Regions from separate parts of the Bacteroides sp. 14(A) genome, predicted to be linked through region 2. Evidence: riboswitches for the same ligand, from Rfam matches in the RefSeq annotation. Region 2 holds a riboswitch; each other region holds the start of a gene.
The links. Region 2 has a riboswitch for cobalamin ahead of K429_RS0106585 (GNAT family N-acetyltransferase). Riboswitches for the same ligand answer to the same signal wherever they lie in the genome.

Region 1 (7,029 bases), on a different contig from region 2:
CCATGGTAGGTCGTTTCATAATAATTCAGTATATTGTCAATGCCTGCATTGATTTCTGCATCCCATTGCTTGCCCAGGTTGAACTGGTGGCGTGTGTTCAGGCGCCAGAGGTGGTAGCTTTTGCCGTTACCGTCATCCTGATAATAGCGTTTGCTCTGGAAACGGCCATACAGGCCTACGCTGAGTCGATAATTGCTGTTTTTCCGATCATAATTCCAGACGGCACTGACGGTGCCGCGATGGTGAGCCATACCATCTATGACGATGTGTTTCATCACTTCGTCTTCTTCATCGTACTGATTCGCTTCTGTGTCCAGATAGCTGTAACCGCCCGCCAAGGTAAGCGTTTTGAAAGGCATCCACTTGGCGTTGATATCTATGCCGCAGGTGCGTGCGTCATCCATATTCTGGTATTGGCGAACACGAGCCGGGTCGTAGGTGACGACGAGGTCACCTGGAGCCTGAGAGGTCGGAATCGTCACAAGAGTTATCATGTTGTCTAACCAGTTGCAGTAACCTGTGGCACTGATACTAAAGTCAGTACCGTTGTATTCTACACCACCGGAAACATAACGGCTGGTTTGAGGTTCCAGGTCTTTGTTACCTAAGTTTAGGATAACGAGAGACATTTGGCGAATATAACGGTAGTGGAGTTCTTTCAGAGTCGGAGTCTTGAAGCCTTCGGAATAAGTGGCGCGCAGGTTAAAGTCGCCCAGCTTGTAGAGAGCCGACACTTTGGGCGTGGCGCGCATACCGAAATTGTTGTTCAGCGTTAATCGTGCACCGGCTGTGATGTTCAGCTGACTAAAAGGCGACCACTCATCCTGAAGATAAAAGGAACCTGTGTTGTCGGAAACATTCTTTTCGTCCAGTCGGCGGGGAGCATCCAGCCAGTTTATTTCCATATCAACTCCTGCACTCAAACGGTTGAAATAGGGGAGGTTGAATATTCCTTTAGTCTGGATGAGCAGACGGCTTTGGTCACTCTGCAGACCCTTGTCACCGGGAGAATACGGGAAACTGATTTCCTTGCCGTTATCGTCATATTCTTTGTCCCAGGTTTCGTGGGTATAGGCATAATAGTAGGCATGACTGTCATAATGTATATCGGCTGTAATGCTATTATTATTTTTTAGCTTCATTTTACCACCTGTTGAGGCTGAAGCGTTGCGATAAAGGAAATCGTATGTTTTGTAATCGGGTATTCCGCAAGGGCGGTATACGCGTTTGCGGTAGAAACTACCGTCTGCATACAGGCTGAGTGTCTGGGTAGCCTGATAGTCGATGTGTTGTGAAACTTGCCAGTCGGTATATCGGTTCACGGTTTTATTGATGGAATTGGTGACAGGCTTTTCATATCGATTTGGGTCTTCGTAAGTAGTGTTCTGCCATCCGTCGGAATGTTTCAACTGAAAGTTGGTGGCAAAGGTCCATTTATCTGACTTGAATTGGAAAGCATTGGATTGTCGGAATTCGCCGTATGATCCGCCACGTGTGGTGTTTGTGACCAGAACGTTTTCACGATGTTTCTTGGTGATGATGTTTATTACACCTGCAATGGCATCGCTGCCATAGAGTGCCGAAGCGGCTCCCTTTACAATCTCGATACGTTCGATGCGTGCCGGATCTATCAGTCCTAGGTTATTTTGCCCGCCTACGTCACCATGTATCTTTTTGCCGTCGATGAGGAGCAAGATATAGCCGTTTCCCAATCCGCCCAATTGCATATTCGACCCCATGTCACTGGAACTGAAGTCGAAAGAGGGGCATAACCCACTTAATATGTCTTCAAGGGAGGAGGCACCGTAGCTATCCAACATTTTATGCGAGATAACCTCGGTTTGCACAGGCGCGTCTTTCAGGTAATGTTCGGTACCTGTACCGGTCACTACTACTTCCTGCAACATAAGTGACAGTTCTTCTTCATTCTTGTTTTCGAGGATGCTTTGGGCGGAGGCAGCATGCACCGCACACACAAACACCGCTCCAAGTAAATACTTGTGCTTCATCGTTTGCCGATTTTCTGTTTAATAAAAACGTAACGGCACATCGCTTCTGTATGCGAATACTAATGACCCGGAAGAATAAAAATAGTTTTGCCTATAATTATAGTATAGGGGTGACATCGCTTTTAATCCTGAAAGCTAAGTGCTCAAGTAATGGAAGTTGGTAGGTATTCTGGCTTTCCCCTGTCTGTATCGCCTTCCCATCGCATTGCGGCGTCAGTGGCTTTTGTGGTTACAGACTTTTTCTTAATGAGGATTACAGCTGCAGGTACAGCTCCGGTTTTACACCGGATTCCCTTGAGTCGGACGCATTGATATACTTTCCGATTGCCAATTCCGATTGCAAAGATAAAGATATTTTTAGAAATCAGAAGGTATTTGTGAAAATACTTTAGCAACTATTCTAATGTGATGAATTATCTGTCAATAATGGAACATACCGCTGCATCTCCGGTTACATTTACTGCGGTGCGCAGCATGTCCAATGGTCGGTCCACCCCCAATATCAATGCCAGACCTTCTACCGGAATACCTACGGAAGTGAGCACCATTGCCAAGATGACATAACTGCCTCCGGGGATACCCGGGGTACCGATAGAAGAAAGTACGGTCATAGCAACGATGATACAGAGTTGGGAGAAACTCAGATCGATCCCTAAAACTTGTGCGATGAAAAGAATGGCAATGGTTTGATAACAGGAAGTGCCGTCCATATTTATGGTAACGCCTACAGGCAGGACAAATGAACTGACTTCTTCTGAAATACCTAATTTTTGTTCTACAGTCTTCAGGGTTACGGGCAAAGAGGCGGCACTACTACTTGTTGTGAAGGCAAACAGTTGTACGGGGTACATGGCACGGATGAACTGTTCTTGCAGATGGGCTACTTGTTCGTGGTTTACCAGTTTGCCCGGTTGCACCAGTAGCCCCATTGCAAGACCTATGAGGATAGCGACTACAGTCGTACAGATATATATTCCGATGGTCTTTCCGCCGATACGGGAAAATTTACTGATGTCCTTCAGTCCGGTCATTCCCTTTATCAGAGATATAAAGACCAGGGGAATGGCGATCAGTTGGAGAAGGCGGATGAAGATTTGTCCCCAAGGCTGTATCCAGTGGCGGATGAATGTATCACCACCGTCTACCTGTAAGGCGATGAGGCCGATGATAATACCGGTAATCATTCCTATCAGGATTTGCAGATACAGGGGAATATCAGATATTTTCTGTCTTAGAGTCATAAGAAAAGCATTATTCTATTATTAAGTTTCGCCCTTTAGGGTACTTCACTTTATAGCGTAAAGCTAAATCACGTTGTTCGCCGGGTTGTAAGGTAATTTGCCAGGTGATGATACCTTTCGCTTCATCCAGACTGCCGCCGCTGATTTCTTCTGCTGTTACGGTAATGTTATTGTTGCGTGATACGGGTAGCTGGTCGTAAAGCGTAAGGATGACAGGTTCGGGACGCGTATTGCGGACAGAAAGTTTCCATGCAATGGATTGCGTCTGATTGGAACCCATAAACTTGCGTGAGGTATATTCGTTCTCTTTCGTACGCTGTATCATGATACGTTTATCACGACCTAAAGAGAAGGATAGTGTGTCGTTCTGTTGGGTGACATTCATAATGGACTTGCCAATGAAAGTATTCTCAAAGTAAACATTTGCTTCGCCTTCAAGTAAGTTCAGCTTTTCCCAATCGGTTACCTGGGCAATCAGGAAAGCATCTTTATCTATCTTCGGAGTACTTTGGTAAGTATAGGAAGCGGGTAATTCGTAATGACCGATTTCAGCAACTACAGGTTTGTTATCAGAAGGAATGGTGTAGGGCACTTTTATTTCAAATTCGTAGCCCATCTGTCCCTGGCTTTGTTCAACGTCAAGGGTCATGCTGGCCTCTTCTTCGTATTGAATATCTTTTTTATGGTTTACCTTAAGACCGGAGACAGCACCTGCCATAAGAGATTTCCTTTCAGCGCCGTAACCTACTACCACTACTTCATCCAATGCCTGTGTATCTTCCTGAAGGGTAACATTCATAATATTTCCTTGTATATCTCTGGTCTGAGTCTGATAGCCAATATATGAAAATTGAAGTTTGTTTTGCCCATTGGGAATAGTTATGGAATACTTACCGCTTATGTCGGTGATGGCTCCTATCGTAGTCCCCGGAATGGTAACGGTAGCACCTATTACGGGCGTACGTTCATTATCAAGAACGACTCCTGAAACAGTGTTTCCATTAAGATTCAAATTGTAGCGTGGTGCTGCAAGTCCGTAATCCAACCAGTAAGTAGACAGAGTGGGGGCTACGCTTCCGGTGGAAGGATTAGAGGAGGAAAGGGATAATTCTACGTTCTTCCACTCTTCCTTGGTATTCTGAAAGATGTTGGCTTTGTAAATGATGGAGATAGGCTCGGCCAGGCTACCGGAACGAACATCATAAGAGGGGAACCAACCGGCATTTTTTACATAATAGTTCAGAGTGAATGTAGCTTTACAAGCTGCTGGCGCATTTACATTGACCATAATTTCACTCATAGGGGTTAGAGATTTACCGCTTAGTTGTACCAGTTCAGAGTTAAGTTGTCCCTGTTTGATGGCAAGTTCGGCTATCTGTTCATTGATGGCCAGTTCTTTTGTTTTCAGAGTTTTCAATTGTCCGGAGTAATATTGATTCACTTCTTTGATAGTGGCCAGAGAAATAGCGGTATTCTTATTGTTGACGGAGCAATTTGTTTTCAGCATTTCATATTCGGCATTGATAAGTCCAAGCTCGGCATTCTGTTCTTTTTGCTGTTTCTCTATTTTTTTAAGCTCCTTTTGCAGGCTTTGTTGTTTTTCGCTGACGGCAAGGCTGTCTATATAGTTGTATTGCCGGTTGACTGCCGTAACGGTGAGTTTTCCCTTGGCACTGACCTGCATACTTTGTGCATCCATATAGGGGGATAATCCGGTAAAGATGAGCGTTGAATTTCCTGCCGGAATATCTACTTGTTTGGTACGCGTCACTTGGGCACCGTCAATGAACAGCGTTACCTTTTCGGCAGTTGTTTTCACCTTGTTTTGTCCCATAAGGGTGGTGGCTGCACAAAGGCAGAAACATGCCCATAGTCCTAATCTCAGTCGTTTCATAGTCAGTCTTTTTAATGTTATGTCACAAATATATGGATATTTCATTAACAATTGCTTTTATATATTGTCTTTTTTGCTTGCATCTTTACTGAAAAGATTGTTCTTTTGTGCAATGTGTTTGTTTACTCAATCTATCTGTGCTTTATGAAAATCAATCAATGGATATTTTACTCTTTGTTTCTGGGACTCATCAGTTGCCAATCGCAAGAACAGACTTTTACTGTGCATTGCACCGGACTGGGCGCTTACGAAGAAGATACGGTCTACCTGTGGCGATATGGTGCCGACCGTATGACGGGTGACCGTGATTATGGGAAAGCTCCCCTGGACTTCGCTATTATCAGAAACGGAGAAGTTTCATTTTCCGGAAAAGAAGATACGTTGCATATCTATGGAATGGAGCATCCCGGTAGCATGAATTTCTTTTATCCAGAAAGAGGAAAACTGACGTTGACAAATGTAGTCCCGCCGACAATGCCTGTACCGGATAAAAGTACCAATCCCCATTCACAAAACGTACGTCTTTGGAAACTTTGGCATGAAGATGATTTTCCGCTGGAAGCTACGCGGCAATTTGTATTCGACAATGCCCGGAACGCAATTGGATGGATGGTGTTTGATCGTTGGGCAGTGATCTATCCGGATGAACTGGAGACATTGTATCAGAAAACTCCTTCACAAATGCGCGACAGTACATCTGTATTGATAGGACTGAAACGGATGCTGGATGTTACCCGTAGCCTGAAGCCGGGAGATCATTTTATTGACTTCAAACAAGTGGAATATGCAGAGAAAGACAGTTTGCTCTTTTCGGATATTGCAGGGCAGGGACATCCTGTGTGTTTACTCTTTTTTCTGAAGCCCAATGAAAAAGATGCTGTCCGTACAGAAATCAAAAAACTGCGAGAACAATATCCCGATATACGTGTAATTGTCCCCACTTATAGATACCCGGATCCGGAATCTAAAGAGTTCATTCATGAACTGGAGACCGACTATCAGGCGACCATCCTGGATGACAGTCGCCGTTTTGAGAAAAGTGCCCGCTGGGAGTATCGTATTTACGGTTCTTTCAATTACGAATACTTATTTGATGCCCAGGGGCAGTTGGTGAAGATGAAACCTGTTTTATAAAGACGCATAATAGGCTTCTGCCTTTGCCAGTGTCTCTGGCTTGCCCACATCAAACCAGTTTTCGCTGTCTATAGGAAATCCTTGAATGCGTGCTTTCGGGCAGATATCCACATAAAATGGAATAATGGAAAATTTCCCTGTCCAGCGTTCATCTTCCATATAGCGGAAAATAGAGGGAGAAAGAACATGGACACAACCAAAAGCTTGCAACTGATAATGATCGCTGGGATAATCGAGTTCTTTGGGGAGTACTTCGCCTGTAGAAATATTCGTCCAACCACAAAGGCGGTTATCTTGATCCATCAATAGATAACGGGATGTTTTCCGGTGATTCGTGAGCAGAGTGGCATCTGCATCACTTTCCAGATGGTGGTGGTAGAAAGCATTGAGATCCAGGTCTGTCAGGATATCGGCATTATGTATAAGAAAAGGCTCGTTGCTCTCCAGCAGAGGACGGGCTTTTTTGATACCACCACCGGTATCCAGCAGTTCACCCCGTTCGTCACTGATATGAATATCCACACCGAAGTTCTGGTTTGCACGAAGGAAGTCTATAATCTGACTTCCAAAATGGTGGATGTTTATGGTGATATCATGGAAGCCGGCATCTTTTAGTTTTAAGATGACACGCTCCAGCATCGTTTTGCCTGCTACGGAGACAAGTGCCTTGGGCATATTGTCTGTCAGTGGGCGCAGGCGGGTGCCGAGGCCTGCAGCGAATATCATTGCTTTCATTGTTTTAAATTCTTGA
Region 2 (9,805 bases):
AGATAATATCGGGATAGATCGTATATTCCGTCCGTGGTTTAGCCAGCACAAACTCAGATACGGAACGGGAAAAGAACGGAGTTTCAGCAACTTCAATACGCACCCTGCTATACGCCTTCCCCGAACGAATCCGGATAGAAATGCAGGATTTAGAATTACCCACATATAAGGAATCAGCCGGAACAATGACTTGCGCATCCGTCGTCGCTACAGAAAGAATACTGGAAGGAAAGATGTTGCCTCCCAACTCATCCGTTATCTCAAACCCGGAACGGAACGGAGCCGTATTCAGCCAAAAGGAACCTGCCACAACCACCACCAATAAAGCTATCAGAGCGGGCAAACGCCATTTATATCGCCGAAAATTTATATTAGTCAACTCTTTCATACCAATGTTATTTATATTAAGACAAAGGTAAGTATAAAAACTGAAAAACTGGAATGCAAAAGTAATAGTTTACAGTTCTTCACCTTACCAAAACCGTGTCAAAGCCTTACCAACTCCGCGTCAGGTTCGTACCATCTCCGTGCCTATACGCTTGAACCTGATACGGACCCAATACGGAGTTAATACGGACCCGGTACGGAGTTTCTACGGATCTGACACGGAGTTGGTACGGACTTGGTATGGACCGGATTACCTTCAGCACATACAAAAATGTAATCAAATTGTAACACGTGTTTCACTTTCCCGTAACAAAAACACCGCACCTTTGTCGCTGAAAAGAAATAAAGTATAACTTTGTGGTAGGAGAATTTGTTTTGAATACCTCATATTAATTAGAAAAAGCAATGAACGATTATCGTATTTTAGTTGTAGACGATGAAGAGGACCTTTGCGAGATCCTGAAATTCAACCTTGAGAATGAAGGGTATGAAGTGGACACGGCCAACTCTGCCGAAGAGGCGTTGAAAATGGATATCGGTAGCTACAACCTGTTGCTGCTGGACGTGATGATGGGAGAAATATCCGGTTTCAAAATGGCCAGCTTACTAAAGAAAGATAAGAAGACCGCTCAGGTACCTATTATATTCATCACCGCCAAGGATACGGAAAATGATACGGTAACCGGCTTCAATCTGGGAGCTGATGATTACATCTCCAAACCTTTCTCTCTGCGTGAAGTCATCGCACGCGTCAAAGCTGTATTGCGTCGCACCCAACAGGGAGAACCGGAACGGGCACCGGAGCAAATCAGCTACAAGACGTTAGTCATTGATATTGTAAAAAAGAAAGTAAGTATCGACGGGGAAGAAGCCCCTCTTACCAAAAAAGAATTTGAGATATTACTTTTACTCCTCCAGAGCAAGGGACGCGTATTCTCCCGCGAAGATATACTGGCACGGATATGGAGCGACGAGGTCTATGTGTTGGACCGCACCATCGATGTGAATATCACTCGCTTGCGTAAGAAAATAGGTATTTATGGTAAATGCATCGTAACTCGCTTAGGATATGGATACTGCTTCGAAGCTGAATAATACCACACATTTCCTGTCGTTCAGCCGGAAGTTATTTCTTTCGGTCATTTCACTGTTTCTGGTATTTGCCGGATGCTTCCTAGCGTATCAATACCAGCGTGAAAAAGAATATAAGATAGATCTGCTGGATATACAGCTACAGGACTATAATGAACGACTACACCAGGAACTTACTCACATTCCAGACAGTCTGTGGGATAAAACTTTGGAACGATACCTGCAAAAGTACGTCAAACAGGACTTACGTATTACGGTAGTAAACGTACAGGGTGACGTATTATATGACAGTTTCGAGAATCAGAAGTTAGGCAATCACGTCAATCGCCCGGAAGTACAAAAGGCACTGGCAGAAGGAAAAGGATATGATGTACGCCGTACTTCCGAAACAACAGGAGTACCCTACTTCTACTCTGCCACACTCTATGAAGGCTACATTATACGTTCCGCCCTCCCCTATGACTTAAACCTTGCAAGACACCTTGCAGCAGACCAGCACTACATCTGGTTTACCCTCATCGTATCATTACTATTAATTTTCATCTTCTATAAATTCACCTCTAAACTGGGGACAGCCATCAATCAGCTACGCGAGTTTGCCAAACGTGCCGATAAAAATGAGCCTGTGGAAACAGATATGCAGTCCGCCTTCCCACACAATGAACTGGGAGAGATTTCACAGCATATCATCCAGATATACAAGCGACTGCGGGAAACCAAAGAGGCGCTATACATTGAACGGGAGAAATTGATCACCCACTTACAAACCTCGCATGAAGGATTGGGCGTATTCAATAAGGACAAGAAAGAAATCCTGGTCAACAACCTGTTCACACAGTACAGCAACCTGATTTCAGACTCCAACCTACAAACAACAGAGGAAATATTCTCTATCAGTGAGTTCCAGAAAATCACGGATTTCATCAACAAGACTCCCAAGCGTCCGGGCAAGGAAGAAAAGCGTATGTCTATCAGCATCAATAAGAATGGACGTATGTTTATTGTGGAATGTATTATATTCCAAGACTTAAGCTTCGAGATATCCATCAATGATGTCACCCAGGAAGAAGAGCAGATCCGCCTGAAACGCCAGTTGACACAGAACATCGCACATGAACTGAAGACCCCGGTCAGCAGTATACAGGGCTATTTGGAAACCATCGTGAACAATGAAAACATTTCGCGGGAGAAGATGCAGACATTCCTGGAGCGATGCTATGCTCAAAGCAATCGGTTGAGCCGACTGCTACGCGACATCTCTGTATTAACGCGTATGGACGAAGCCGCCAACATGATCGACATGGAGAAAATAGATATCAGCCTGTTAGTAGGCAATATCGTAAATGAGGTATCCCTGGAACTGGAAGAAAAGCATATCACCGTAGTCAACTCCCTAAAACCAAAGATACAACTACGGGGAAACTATTCCCTGCTATACTCCATTTTCCGCAACCTGATGGACAATGCTATTGCTTATGCAGGCACGGATATACGCATCAACATCAGTTGTTTCCGCGAAGACGAGAATTTTTATTATTTCAGTTTTGCCGACACCGGCGTAGGTGTCTCTCCCGAACATCTGAACCGCTTATTCGAACGTTTCTACCGGGTAGATAAAGGACGCTCACGCAAACTGGGCGGTACGGGATTGGGATTGGCTATCGTAAAGAACTCGGTAATCATCCATGGAGGTACCATTTCGGCCAAAAACAACCAGGGTGGCGGATTGGAATTCGTATTCACACTGGCAAAAGAAAAATAATCACTTATCACTAACCACTAATCACTTTTTTCCTTATCTTTGCGATGCATTGGTTTACAGTCTTTGTTCGGAGACGGTAATTAAAAGGGAATCAGGTGCAAATCCTGAACAGTCCCGCTGCTGTAAGTTTCATGATAGGTTGCAGGCAAACTACCAATAGCCACTGGAAGTCCGCTTCCGGGAAGGCGCCTGGCAACAGAAACAAGTCAGAAGACCTGCCATGCACTGTTTTTATCACTGCTTTCGAGGAAAAAGCGTTGAGTCTAATGAAACGGGCAAATCGTCCCATCATTTCATTCATCCACTCTGCTTCAAAGAAAGTAAGGAACAATAAACTCTGCCAAGTTTATTTGAATGGTGTCCGGTCGAAGGGATTTCGCCCGGACATTTTATTCTGTAACTTTCCCAAAACAAATTTCATCATCCGCGTGTTATACATACAGTAAACAATTAATACGAAGAGTTATGGAAGCAGATTATGAACTGATCGACAATGAAGAACGTCACCAATATGAGTTCCATGTCGATAAATATACTCCAAAGATTGAGTATATAAAATCAACGAATGGGGAGATTTACCTGACACACACCGAAGTACCCACTCAATTGGGTGGTAAAGGCATCGGCAGCCAGTTAGTAGAAAAAGCATTAAAAGATATAGAAAAACAAGGACTAAGGTTAGTACCTCTCTGCCCGTTTGTAGCGGGATACATTCACAAACATCCCGAATGGAAAAGAATTGTAATGAAAGGTATTCACATTCAATAATAAATAGTTATGAATATAAAGAAAGAATATACGAACGGGGAAGTGACCATCATCTGGCAACCCGGACTGTGCCAACATGCAGGCATTTGTACCAAGACCCTTCCGAATGTGTATCATCCGAAAGAAAAACCGTGGATAACGGCTGAAAATGCAACGACGGAAGAATTGATCGCTCAAATCAAGAAATGCCCGTCGGGAGCATTAAGTTACAGAATGAATAACGAGAAAGAAGATAAATAAAAGAAATGAGGTTACCCCTTCAACATATGAATTCGGGTAACCTCATTTGTATTATGAAAAAGAAAGTAGTTATGTACGTTCCAATTGAACAGTGAAATGACGCATCAGGGGAGCCTCCCAAGTAATACGGACTCCATTAGTAATACTTTCACGACGGTCGAAAACATTCTTCAACGCTACTGCAATCACGTTCATGTGATTATCCGTATATACGCGGCGGGGAATAGCCAGGCGCAATAAATCCAATCCGGTAAAACGGTTCTCACGGGTAACCGGATCACGGTCTGCCAGGATATAACCGATTTCACATCCTCTGATACCGGCTTCAAGATATAGCTCAACCGTTAGAGTCTGTGCCGGGAATTCATTCTTCGGTACATGCGTCAGTACCTTCGTTGCATCCACAAAAATGGCATGTCCGCCTGCTGGACGCTGATATGGAATACCGTATTCATCCAACTTCTTTGCCAGATATTCTACCTGACGGATGCGGGTTTCCAGATTATCAAATTCCGTATTCTCATCCAGTCCTGTAGCAAGTGCATTCATGTCACGACCATTCATACCACCGTAAGTAAGATACCCTTCATATTGCACGCAAAAGCCTTTGGCACCTTCGTACCAATCTTTTTTTCGTGTAGCAATGAAGCCTCCCATATTGACGATACCATCTTTCTTGGCACTCATAGTCATACCATCCGCCAGGTCGAACATCTCTTTCGTAATTTCCTTTATCGTTTTACCGCTATAGCCATCTTCACGCATTTTGATGAAGTAAGCGTTTTCTGCAAAACGTGCGGAGTCAAATAATACAGGTTTATTATACTTATCCGCAAGAGCACGGACTTCACGAAGATTCTGCATGGATACGGGCTGTCCGCCAGCCGTGTTGTTCGTAATGGTAACGATGATAAACGGTATACGGTCACCATATTCCTGCAACGCTTTTTCCAGCTTCACAGGATCGACATTACCTTTAAAAGGTATTTCCAACTGAGTATTCTTCGCTTCATCGATGGTGCAATCCAGAGCAATGGCCTTCCGGCCCTCGATATGCCCCTTTGTGGTATCAAAGTGAGAGTTACCCGGAACAATATCTCCATCATGTACCAGATAAGAGAAAAGCACATTCTCAGCAGCACGCCCCTGATGGGTGGGAATGACATATTCAAAACCAGTCAGACGAGTGATCACTTCTTTCAGATTGAAGAAGGAGGAAGCACCTGCATAACTTTCATCGCCCAGCATCATCGCTGCCCATTGACGATCGCTCATTGCTCCCGTACCGGAGTCAGTTATCAAATCGATATATACTTGTTCGGATTTCAGCTGGAACACATTGTAATGGGCTTCTTTAAGCCATTGTTCACGTTCCTGGCGGGTACTCTTCCGAATGGGTTCCACCATTTTAATTTTCCAAGACTCTGCAAAAGGTAATTCCATAGTGCTTGCTTATTATTTTGACATTTAGTTAACAAAAAGACCCGTAGAAGAATTTCTACGGGTCGAATATAAGCATTTATACAGGATTAAGCAAAAGTTTTACTATCTTTTTGTCAACAAATTATTCCTTTGACAGAAATTTCTTCTTCTCCTTCTTACTCATCTCCTTCATGATAATTTCAACAGGATGCCAGGACTTATACATCACCCGCTCTTCAGGTTTACCTGTTTCCTCGGGAGAAAGATAAAAATCAGGTACATATGAGTGATCCGGCCGATCGGGGCAATAAATACTGAAACGTAAATGGGAACCCTGCTTGTAGTTCTCTCCGCCAATGATGCCAAGCGGCTGTCCCGGAATCACCTCTTCACCCGGAGAGACAAAGATCCCTTCATTCTGAAATAATTTATAACGGGCAAAAGTTCCGTCCTTATGGAAAACTTCCAGATAATTTTCCGTCGAATGGAACGATGTGTTTTCAGAAGTGGAAGCGGAATTGTCAACAACTTCCGTTACGAGTCCGCCACGGGCAGCAAAGATCGTGTCTCCGGCAGTCGTAGAGAAACCAAGTCCCGTGATACGCTTCTCTCCTTCCTTTCCTATAAAATTATCTAAAGACACCATCTTATTCACACGAACCACTTTCCCTTGTGCCAGAGGGAAGAGATACACAAAACTGGTATCCGTCTTCAAGCGGCTATTTCCTTTTTTATAGGTATAGCGATATGAGAATCCAATCGGAACATTTTCCGTAGACGGACGCAAAGTCAACAGACGTGTTTTGCCATAATGAATAACGGCATCATAAATTTCTCCTTCAGAAGAGGTCGTATTACTCAGCCGGGAAAAAGTCATAGATACCGTATAAGGCGTATGCGACTGAGTTTCGGAATAGAAAGTCACTTCCCCCTTGGTAGACCGTTCATAGCTTACCGTAACAGTCTTATCCGACTGTGCATAAACCAGCAGAGGCAAGCAAAAAAGAAGAAGACAGAAATAGCGTTGTAGTTTCATAGTATCATATTTTTAAAATTAATCGACTTGCCAGGTCAGCACAAAGTCCGGATGCAGGAGATATCGGATCTCAAATTTACGCTGTTCCGGTGTTCTGTACTCTTCAGCCGAGAAAACTCCTTTTTCAGTAACCGTAAAAGGAAAAATACGCAGATGCTCCCGGAAATCAACCTCCGGTGTATTCATACATTTAAACATCACTTCTTTGGCCGACCAATGGAGCAACAAAGCCCAGGTATCCGTTCCCTGATACGAAGACAGAGGTTCATCAGTACGCATATACTTATGCGCCACCTTATGTACCCGTTCACCGTATTGTTCTATATCAATGCCCACTTCCTTACCGGCTTCACCGATAATCACCGATACATACCCACGTGTATGAGAAATACTGATTGATGCAGATTTATCTGCCAGATACGGTTTCCCGCTGGGATAGTAAGCAATTTCCTTTTCCTCTCCCAATAGAGTAAATACCAACACACGAACCGACAGCCATTCCAAACGACGATGTTCAGCAGAGAAACGTTGCAACCCCTCCAGATATGTTTCCTGTTGCGGAAGCATGCTCAGCAATTCATCCAGTGTTTCGTCCATCTTCCAGACTCCCCACTTATATGAAGGATACGTATGTTGTATGAAAAGAGACATATTATTTTATAAATCAATCTTTCTTATCGGAATCCGACGGAAGAGTGTTGATAGTGAACTTCACTTTAAGAATACGGCGGTTATCCATCTCCAGGACTTCAAATTCATAGTGATCGTAGGTAACCTTTTCATGCAGGGCAGGGAATTCACCTTTCAGCTCCAACAGTAATCCTGCAAGCGTATCAGAATCACCCGCCACTTCATCAAAGACTTCCTCGTCCACCTTCGTAATCTTATAAAAATCCGTCAACTGAGTTTTAGCTTCAAACACCCACGTATGATCGTTCAGCACTGCATACGTACGTTCTTCGTCATCATATTCGTCGTGAATCTCACCTACTATCTCCTCGATGATATCCTCCATCGTCACAATTCCCGACGTGCCACCAAATTCATCAACCACAATGGCAATATGAATCTTATTGGCCTGAAAATCACGCAGCAAATCGTCAATCATTTTAGTTTCCGGAACAAAATAGGCCGGACGTATCAGCGACTGCCAACGGAAATCCACCTTATTCAAATGGGGCAACAAGTCCTTGATATATAAGATACCTTTGATATTATCCCGGTTCTCGGAATAAATAGGGATACGGGAGTAAGCATTTTCGATAATACATTGCAATACATCCTTGAAAGGCGTGCGAATATCCAGATCGACTACGTCCAGACGGGAAGTCATCACCTCCTTCGCCGTTTCACCGCCAAAACGAATGATACCTTCCAGGATATTATTCTCTTCTTTCAGCTCAGCCTTATCCGTCAGTTCAAGAGCATGAGAAAGCTCGTCTACCGAGATGTTATGGTTTTTACGGGCAAAATGCTTGTTCAGGAACGAAGTGGAACGCACCAGCATAGACGCTACCGGATAAAAAAGGGAACGAAACATCCAGATACCCGGAGCGGAAAAGCGGCAGAAAGCCAACGTCTTCTGGGCTGAATAAATCTTCGGCATGATTTCACCGAAAAGAAGCAGAAGGAAGGTCAGGATGACGGTCAGTATCAGAAATTCCGCAATAGGAGAATGAAACTCAAACACGCTCATGAAAAAGAAGTTACAGAGCATGATAATGGTCACATTCACAAAATTGTTTGTTATCAGAATGGTTGCCAGCAACCTTTCCGTGTCATCCAGAAGTTTACGAATTTTCTCGTCCGAGGGATGTTTCTTCTCGTCAATGGCATTCAGGTCGGACGGAGAAAGAGAGAAAAAGGCTATTTCTGAAGCTGAGGCAAAGCCGGATACGAGCAACAGCAAGCCTGCCAACACAATGGCGATGATTGCCGAAATAGTAGGGCTATGTACGGATATACCATTAAAAACATTTGCCAACTGGCATAAATAAGCGTCTGGGTCCAAAGATCTTGGTTTTAGTTAAACAATTAGAACGGTAAATCGTCCGTTGTATTATCTTGTGCAGGGGTTGCCTGCGATTGCGCCATAGGTTGTGCAGGAGCACCTTGTGACATACCTGATTGCGGAGCGGCAGCACCCGGTGCAGCAGTTCCTCTGGGGCTCAGCATTTCCATAGAGTCCACAAAGATTTCCGTAACATAGCGCTTTGCGCCGGTCTGATCATCGTATGAACGGGTACGTATTTTGCCTTCCACATAAAGTTTATCCCCTTTATGCACATATTTTTCGGCTGTTTCTGCCAGTCCGCGCCAAAGTACCAGATTGTGCCATTCCGTCCGTTCGGGTACCTGCGTACCGTTAGCCAATGTGTATGCACGGTCTGTAGTAGCCAAAGGCAAAGAAGCCACAGCGATACCGGAATCAAGGTATCTTACTTCAGGGTCTCTACCTACATTTCCAATCAATATTACTTTATTTACTGACATAAGCCTTTTTCTTTTTATTTGAATTTGCTGCCAAAATTAAACAGAATAATCACACAATGCAAGAGTTAGCGCAACTTTTATAGATATTTCTCCAGAAAGGCATGCACCAGGCGAGAGACTGCATACTGCTCCAAATCCTCTATTTTCACCCGCAGAAAGGCAGAAAAAGAAGTAGAATTTTCCGGTAAAACAACTTCATAGAAATTGGTATAAATCACCCTGTGGGAGAGCACATGCTTCACATTTCCACTGATTAAACGCAATCCCGAAACCTCCCCATCTGCAAAAAATGCACGTACCTGCGGCAATTCACGAAACTCTTCTTCCGTCACAGGTGCTTCCGTTTCTATCAGTGGAAATTCGAAAAGATTTTTCCAGATATCATCCTCCGTCCGTTTATGTAAATAGGTACACGCGCCCACACGTACATATATATAGTTAAAATAACGATTGGTGGTTTTCGTCTTATGCTGCTTTACAGGCAACTTCGTTATCGTACCCTCCTTCAGGGCTGAGCAACTGTCTACCAAAGGGCAAAACAGGCAATTCGGTGATTGCGGCGTACATTGTATGGCACCGAAATCCATTATCGCCTGATTGTAGAC
Region 3 (7,029 bases), 710 kb from region 2:
CGTAGTGAGTTGGTTGCCGAAGTACGCGAGAAGTTAGGTACTATCGTAGGAGCAAATGTGGAAATCGGCCAGCCTATCAGCCACCGTATCGATGCTATGCTCAGTGGTACGAAAGCCAACATTGCAATTAAACTGTTTGGTGACGATCTGAACCGTATGTTTACCTTGGGTAATGAAATCAAAGGTGCCATCCAGGATATTCCGGGTATTGCCGACCTGAATGTGGAACAACAAATAGAACGTCCTCAGCTTATCATTTCGCCCAAGCGGGAAATGCTGGCTAAGTTCGGTATCTCATTACCGGAATTCTCTGAGTTCGTGAATGTATGTCTTGCTGGTGAAACCGTATCACAGGTATACGAGAAAGGTAAAAGCTTCGACCTTACCGTACGTGTACGTGATGATCTTCGCGACGAAATGGAGAAGATACGCAACTTGATGATAGATACCAGTGACGGAAAGAAAATACCTTTGAACTACATCGCAGAAGTGCGTTCTGCCATGGGACCGAATACGATCAGCCGCGAGAACGTGAAGCGAAAAATCGTAATCTCTGCCAATGTTGCCGACCGCGACCTGCGCAGTGTAGTGAATGATATTCAGGCCCGTGTGGACAAGGATATTAAATTGCCCGAAGGGTATCATCTGGAATACGGTGGCCAATTTGAGAGTGAACAGGCAGCAAGCCGCACTTTGTTACTCACATCATTAATGAGTATTGCGGTGATCTTCTTACTGCTTTATCATGAATTCCGTAGTGTAAAAGAGAGTGCAATCATACTTATCAACCTGCCACTTGCATTGATCGGTGGTGTGTTTGCTTTGTTGATGACAACGGGAGAGGTGAGTATTCCGGCTATTATCGGTTTTATTTCACTATTCGGTATCGCCACCCGAAACGGTATGTTACTGATCAGCCACTACAACCATTTACAACAGGAAGAGGGAATAAACGTGTACGATAGCGTAATCCGTGGCTCAATGGACCGTTTGAATCCGATTTTGATGACAGCATTGTCTTCGGCTCTCGCTCTTATTCCATTGGCACTGGGAGGAGATTTGCCGGGTAATGAAATTCAAAGTCCGATGGCGAAAGTTATCCTTGGTGGTCTTTTAACTTCCACGTTCCTGAACGGTTTCATCATTCCGATTGTTTATCTGATGATGCACCCTAAAAAACAACCATTAACAATATCAAACAATGAAACGAATTCTCATATTTAGTTTTATCACTTTTTTCCTATATGCGGGAATGCGTGCCCAATCGGTCGGCATAGACGAAGTGCTGCACCGTATTGAAGCAAACAATAAGGAGTTGCAGGCCAATGCGCAACTCATCACTTCACAGAAATTGGAGAACAAGTCGGAGAACAATTTGCCTGATCCCACTCTCTCGTATGCCCATCTGTGGGGATCGGAAGATAAGAGTGAGACGATAGGTGAACTTGTTGTTTCTCAGAGCTTTGATTTCCCGACCTTGTATGCTACACGCGGAAAAGTAAACCGGCTCAAAACCGGTGCGCTTGATGCGCAGTCTGCCGCCTTCCGTCAACAACTGTTGTTGCAAGCTAAAGAGCTTTGTTTCGACATCATCATGTTGCAGCACCAGCAAGTGATTCTGAATGAACGTATGAAACAGGCTGAGGAACTCTCTGCATACTATAAGAAACGTCTGGAGACAGGTGATGCCAATGTATTGGAAACAAATAAGATCAATCTGGAGTTACTGAATGTACGCACAGAATTCCGTACCAATCAGACTGCGCTTGATAACGCCTGGAAATCTCTCTTTGCACTCAACGGAGACCAGTCTTTGCAAGATAATGAGCTGAGCAGTTTCCGCTCCATCAACGACTATCCATTGCCCCTTCTTCCTACCAACTATGAACAGTTACGTTCGGAAGTGTTGGCAGCCGATCAGACTTTGCTGTCATTAAGCAGTGAAAGTGCTGCCGCCCGCAAACAGATTTCTGCAAGCAAACAAGGTTGGTTACCTAAATTGGAACTTGGATATCGCCGTAATACAGAGTCCGGTACTCCATTTAATGGAGTGGTAGTAGGCTTTTCCTTCCCGCTGTTTGAGAATCGTAATAAGGTTAAAATAGCCAAAGCGCAATCTCTGAACCTCGATTATCAGAAAGAGAACGCTGCTTTCCAAGCCGAAGCAACCTTGGCAAAACTATACAGCGAAGCACAATCATTGCAGACTTCCATCCAGGAGTACAGGGAGGCATTCAGTTCACAACAAGATCTTGCATTACTGAAGCAAGCTCTCACCGGTGGACAAATCAGTGTGATAGAATATTTTGTAGAAGTTTCTGTGATTTATCAAAGTAAGCAGAATCTACTTCAATTGGAAAATCAGTATCAGAAGGTAATGGCACAGATATACAAGAGTAAGCTATAAAAATATTATTCTTGTATCATAAAAGTAAAGCGAAGAATCGGCTCCCACAATTGAAGGAGTTGATTCTTCGCTTTCTTTATAAATATCAAACTATAGTTCTGTAATCTTTCCCATAAAGAGGATGGCTCCCGTACTCTTTTCCTTAACCATAAAGGCAAAAGGACGATTCACAAAGAAGGGAACAGGAGAAGGAAAACCGACAGCATTATCAAACATTCCTCCTACTGTAACCGCAGCCGCTTCGGTACCTTCCTCATCCACATTTATATAAGTAAACTGTTGCAGAAGGCCAATATATAATTCTGCACCGGACATATTGGCAAACTTTGCTTTATAAGCATCGAAAGCATCTTTCATCCCCATAGCTATCATGTCCTCTTCCAGCTCTTTGTCATATTCTACTTTAAAACGAGGAAGTTTAATTTGTAGTTCTTTTCCTGCCATATTCTTACTCCACTGTTTCCAGTTCTCATAATTCAGGCTGGGTAAGCTTTCATCCAAGGTCTTATCTCCAGATGGCAACAGTATCACCATACTAAAAGCTTCATTGCCATAGGGTAATTCCGCAATAGAGAAATCATCAGTCTGGGTGTAATTGAACGTTGCGGTCTGGTTCATCATAGCTACTTTCTGCTGACTGCCGTCAACATTGGTAAAGTTATCCTGTCCAGTAGCCGACTTATCAAACTGGCTTTTCCAGATACCTTTAAAATAGAGTGCATTAATCAGATACATACGAGCATCCGCAGGTATTTCCTGAATAACCTCTTTTATGCAATTATTAGTCTGAGTGGCGCACCATTGGTTTATCACATCTTTGGCGGTCGGAGATGTGAAATCAAGTTCTTGCACCTGAGCATCGTACATTTTCTTATTTACATCAACAAAAGAGTCATAAACCTTAAAACCTTCCTCTATCCAGATAGAATTAGCTATTCCGAGTTGAGTTGTATTGTCCAAATCCAACAAAGCTGAAGTTAACTTTTGATTATAGTTGTTCAGATCATCAAGAGAGAAAGTATTGGCAGGGAATCCTAATACATCCTGCATCTCAGCAAGCGTATTATCAGTAGCCCCGTTCGTAATCATGGATAAACAAAGTGATGCACTCAATGGAGACACAAAAACATTCGGTTTTTCTTTTTCGGTACTGCACACCTGATCGAAGAAACGGAAAGCAAAGTCTGTACCTTTGTCCATAAACTCTTGTTCCGCACGGGTAAGATTGATGTCTTGACGTGGTTTAGGTTCCGGTTGAGAAGGATTCTCATCATTCTGACAGGCTGCAAGGATACTGAGTAGGCTTAGCGCAGCAATAGTTTTCTTTAGCATAAGCATTATAGTATTAGTTTTCTATTAAGTTACTCTGTTAGAATAAATGCATAAATTTATGAAATACTGCATCCTATAATAAATAAAACATAAATCTTTCCTATCTTTGCCCTTCGGTTTTGTTGAAGTATGCCTTTCGGTATGCTTCATGAAAAGGGAATTGGGTGTAACTCCCAAACAGTCCCGCTGCTGTAAACTCATTGTCAAGGATTTACCAATCACCTATGCCACTGCCGGTATTCGCACGGTGGGAAGGCGGTAAATCCGGAGTAAGTCAGAAGACCTGCAAAACCTATCAAATTTTATGCCTTCGAGGAAAGGGCATGAGATACTTATATTTTTACAGCTATTTGTTATGATCAAGGATAATCCATGCCGATGCATCTGGCTACAGTTTTGTTTATATTGTTTCACATGCTGCCTTTGTGTCAATTTACAGGCACAGCAGGCGGGAGACTCCATTACGGGAAAGGTACATGCCATTCCGGAAGTTTCAGTAAAAGGACGAAAAATATCAAGCCGCATCACTTCTGCAACTCCAACGCAATCTTTCAGTCGCAAAGATTTTGAGGCACTTGGCTTACAAGGTATAGCAGATGCCGTAAAACGTTTTAGTGGAGTGAACGTGAAAGACTATGGTGGATTAGGAGGATTAAAGACTATTTCTATTCGTAATCTCGGTGCAGCACATACAGCCGTTAGTTATGATGGAATAGCCGTTAGCAACAGCCAAGCAGGCCAAATTGATATTGGGCGTTTTGCAACTGATAACATATCCACACTCTCACTCAGTATTGGACAAAGTGATAATCTTCTACAATCAGCCCGTATGTATGCTTCCGCAGGGATACTTCATATTGTCACAGAACAACCCAAATTCATTTCAAATAAAAAACACAATTTCCACGGACAAATTAAAGGAGGTTCTTTCGGTTTGTTCAATAGCATCGCACGTTGGGAACAACAAGTGGGAACTAACTCAGCCTTTACTATTGATGGGAATTTCCTGCGTTCAGATGGAACGTATCCTTTTACAATAGAGAATGGGAAACATACTGCTACAGAAAAGCGATACAATTCAGACATTTTTTCCTACCAAGGTGAAATAAACTTTTTCCATCAATTCTCTGACAGTAACCATTGGAATACCAAAGCTTATTACTATCATTCCAAACGAGGGCTTCCCGGTGCAGTCATCTTATATAATCCGGAATCTAATGAACGATTAGTAGATGAAAATCTCTTCCTACAGACGCAATGGAAGAAAACGTTCTCACCTGAGTGGACATTACAGGTACAAGGAAAATATAACTATGCTTATAACCGTTATCAAGATAAAGGTTCCCAATATGACAGTGGCAAGGTGACTGACCGACACACTCAAAAAGAATATTATCTCTCTGCAAGCTTATTATATCAACCAATACAAAATTGGACATTTTCTCTATCTCAGGATGGCGTTATCAACACCTTAGATAATACCTTGCCTGATTGCCCTTATCCCACACGCTACACCTCATTGACAGTACTCAGCAGCAAATACACCTTCCCTCATCTGACCGTTCAGGCTCATATACTTGGAACTTACATTTCAGAACATGTAAAAAAAGGAAGTGCTCCCGCTGATCTGCATCGCCTTAGTCCTAGCATTAGTATGAACTATCGTCCATGGAAAGAACATTTGTTCTTCATCCGCGCCATGTATAAGGGCTGTTTCCGTACCCCAACTTTCAACGACCTTTACTATTTCCGAAGTGGTAACAAGGATTTAAAACCAGAAAAAGCGCAGGAATATAATATAGGCATCACTTACGGTGGTTCCCCTTTCACTTTCCTGAATTATTGTTCTATCACACTGGATGGATATTATAATAGGGTTACAGATAAAATAGTTGCTTTCCCCAGCACTTATGTGTGGAGAATGCAGAATTATGGTAAAGTACGTATCATAGGTATGGACGCTACTCTTTCCACAGAGTTTCCGCTTACTCATCGATCAGAAATACATTTTTCCTGTGGATATACTCTACAAGAAGCAATAGACTTAACCAATCCGGAAGCAAAAAATTACAAAGACCAGCTACCTTATACTCCGAAACATAGTGGAAACGCCTCCGCTACAATTGAGACCCCATGGCTTAATGCAGGTTATACTCTGATGGGAGTAGGGAAACGTTATTATCTTTCACAAAATATACCCGAAAACGAAATTGACGGGTATTTAGAACATACTCTCACTATCTCACGTAACTTCAAAATAAGTAACTGCAAACTAAGATTGCAAGCAGATGTAACTAACTTAACCAATAAACAGTATGAGGTAATTAAATACTACCCTATGCCGGGACGTTCATGGAAATTAACAGTAAGTGTTCAACTCTAACAATATTATTATTCACTATTAAATACCATTAATTATGAAAATCAGATCTTTATTATTCAGTGCTATCTGCCTATTGGCACTCGGTACAAGTTTTATCTCTTGCAGCGACGACGATAATGATTCAAAACGAGATGACAGTGGCTCTAAAGTAGCTCTTTCCCAGAATCGAGTGTTCATTTTAAATGAAGGAAGTCTAAACCTAAATAACGCTAATATTTCTTTCTATGATCCGGATAAAACAATAGACTTTATCGCAGATATTTTTCAAAAACAAAATAATGCAAAATTAGGAGACACAGGACAAGACATGATCGTGTACAATGATTATATTTATGTGATTGTTTCCGGCTCCAAATATATTACAAGATTAAATGCAGCCGGTGTGGAACAACAACGCTTCGCTTTTTCCAGCAGTGAAGGAAGTCCGCGCTATATGACTGCTGACGATGGTTATATTTATGTGACCCAATATGGCGGCAAAGTATCCAAACTGAATGCAAATACTTTAGAACGAGTGAAAACTTTTGAAGGAGGAAAAAATCTAGAAGGTATTGCTGAAGAAGATGGACTGCTTTATGTTGCCAATTGCTATACTGTAACAGAAACAGGTGCCTATGAATATTTTAATGAAGTATTCGTTATTGATGCCAACACTATGGAATTGAAAAATACACTTACTGTGAGAAGGAATCCGAATAAACTGTTAGAGAAAAACGACAAAATATTCCTATTGGCTTCTTTAATATGGGGTGGAGATGAAGGAAACGAACTCCAAGTAATAGACCCTAAGAATAACAATCAAGTAACAAGTATCACCGCCGCGACACACATGGCAGCATCAGAAAACACATTGTATTTAATCAACTCGGATACTGACTATTCCAGCTATCCTTACACGACAGTAAAT

Region 1: it holds a riboswitch for cobalamin, as region 2 does, so the genes downstream of both, K429_RS0125070 (TonB-dependent siderophore receptor) here and K429_RS0106585 (GNAT family N-acetyltransferase) in region 2, are expected to answer to the same signal.
Region 3: it holds a riboswitch for cobalamin, as region 2 does, so the genes downstream of both, K429_RS0103600 (TonB-dependent receptor domain-containing protein) here and K429_RS0106585 (GNAT family N-acetyltransferase) in region 2, are expected to answer to the same signal.

The regions. Positions count from the first base shown of each region.
Region 1 is NZ_JAGH01000005.1:528,429-535,457, forward strand. Features, by position in the region: gene K429_RS0125070 (TonB-dependent siderophore receptor) at 1-2,009, opposite strand, end outside; cobalamin riboswitch at 2,151-2,356, opposite strand; gene K429_RS0125080 (dicarboxylate/amino acid:cation symporter) at 2,423-3,250, opposite strand; gene K429_RS0125085 (mucoidy inhibitor MuiA family protein) at 3,261-5,144, opposite strand; gene K429_RS0125090 (DUF4369 domain-containing protein) at 5,289-6,278, shown strand; gene K429_RS0125095 (nucleotidyltransferase family protein) at 6,273-7,013, opposite strand.
Region 2 is NZ_JAGH01000001.1:1,754,214-1,764,018, reverse strand. Features, by position in the region: gene K429_RS0106605 (hypothetical protein) at 1-388, opposite strand, end outside; gene K429_RS0106600 (response regulator transcription factor) at 793-1,482, shown strand; gene K429_RS0106595 (cell wall metabolism sensor histidine kinase WalK) at 1,457-3,241, shown strand; cobalamin riboswitch at 3,275-3,479, shown strand; gene K429_RS0106585 (GNAT family N-acetyltransferase) at 3,707-4,009, shown strand; gene K429_RS0106580 ((4Fe-4S)-binding protein) at 4,019-4,249, shown strand; gene K429_RS0106575 (tryptophanase) at 4,319-5,692, opposite strand; gene K429_RS0106570 (M23 family metallopeptidase) at 5,814-6,707, opposite strand; gene K429_RS0106565 (4'-phosphopantetheinyl transferase superfamily protein) at 6,726-7,358, opposite strand; gene K429_RS0106560 (gliding motility-associated protein GldE) at 7,372-8,718, opposite strand; gene K429_RS0106555 (single-stranded DNA-binding protein) at 8,742-9,200, opposite strand; gene mutY (A/G-specific adenine glycosylase) at 9,278-9,805, opposite strand, start outside.
Region 3 is NZ_JAGH01000001.1:1,043,250-1,050,278, reverse strand. Features, by position in the region: gene K429_RS0103615 (efflux RND transporter permease subunit) at 1-1,224, shown strand, start outside; gene K429_RS0103610 (TolC family protein) at 1,202-2,407, shown strand; gene K429_RS0103605 (serpin family protein) at 2,498-3,739, opposite strand; cobalamin riboswitch at 3,842-4,045, shown strand; gene K429_RS0103600 (TonB-dependent receptor domain-containing protein) at 4,095-6,122, shown strand; gene K429_RS0103595 (DUF5074 domain-containing protein) at 6,157-7,029, shown strand, end outside.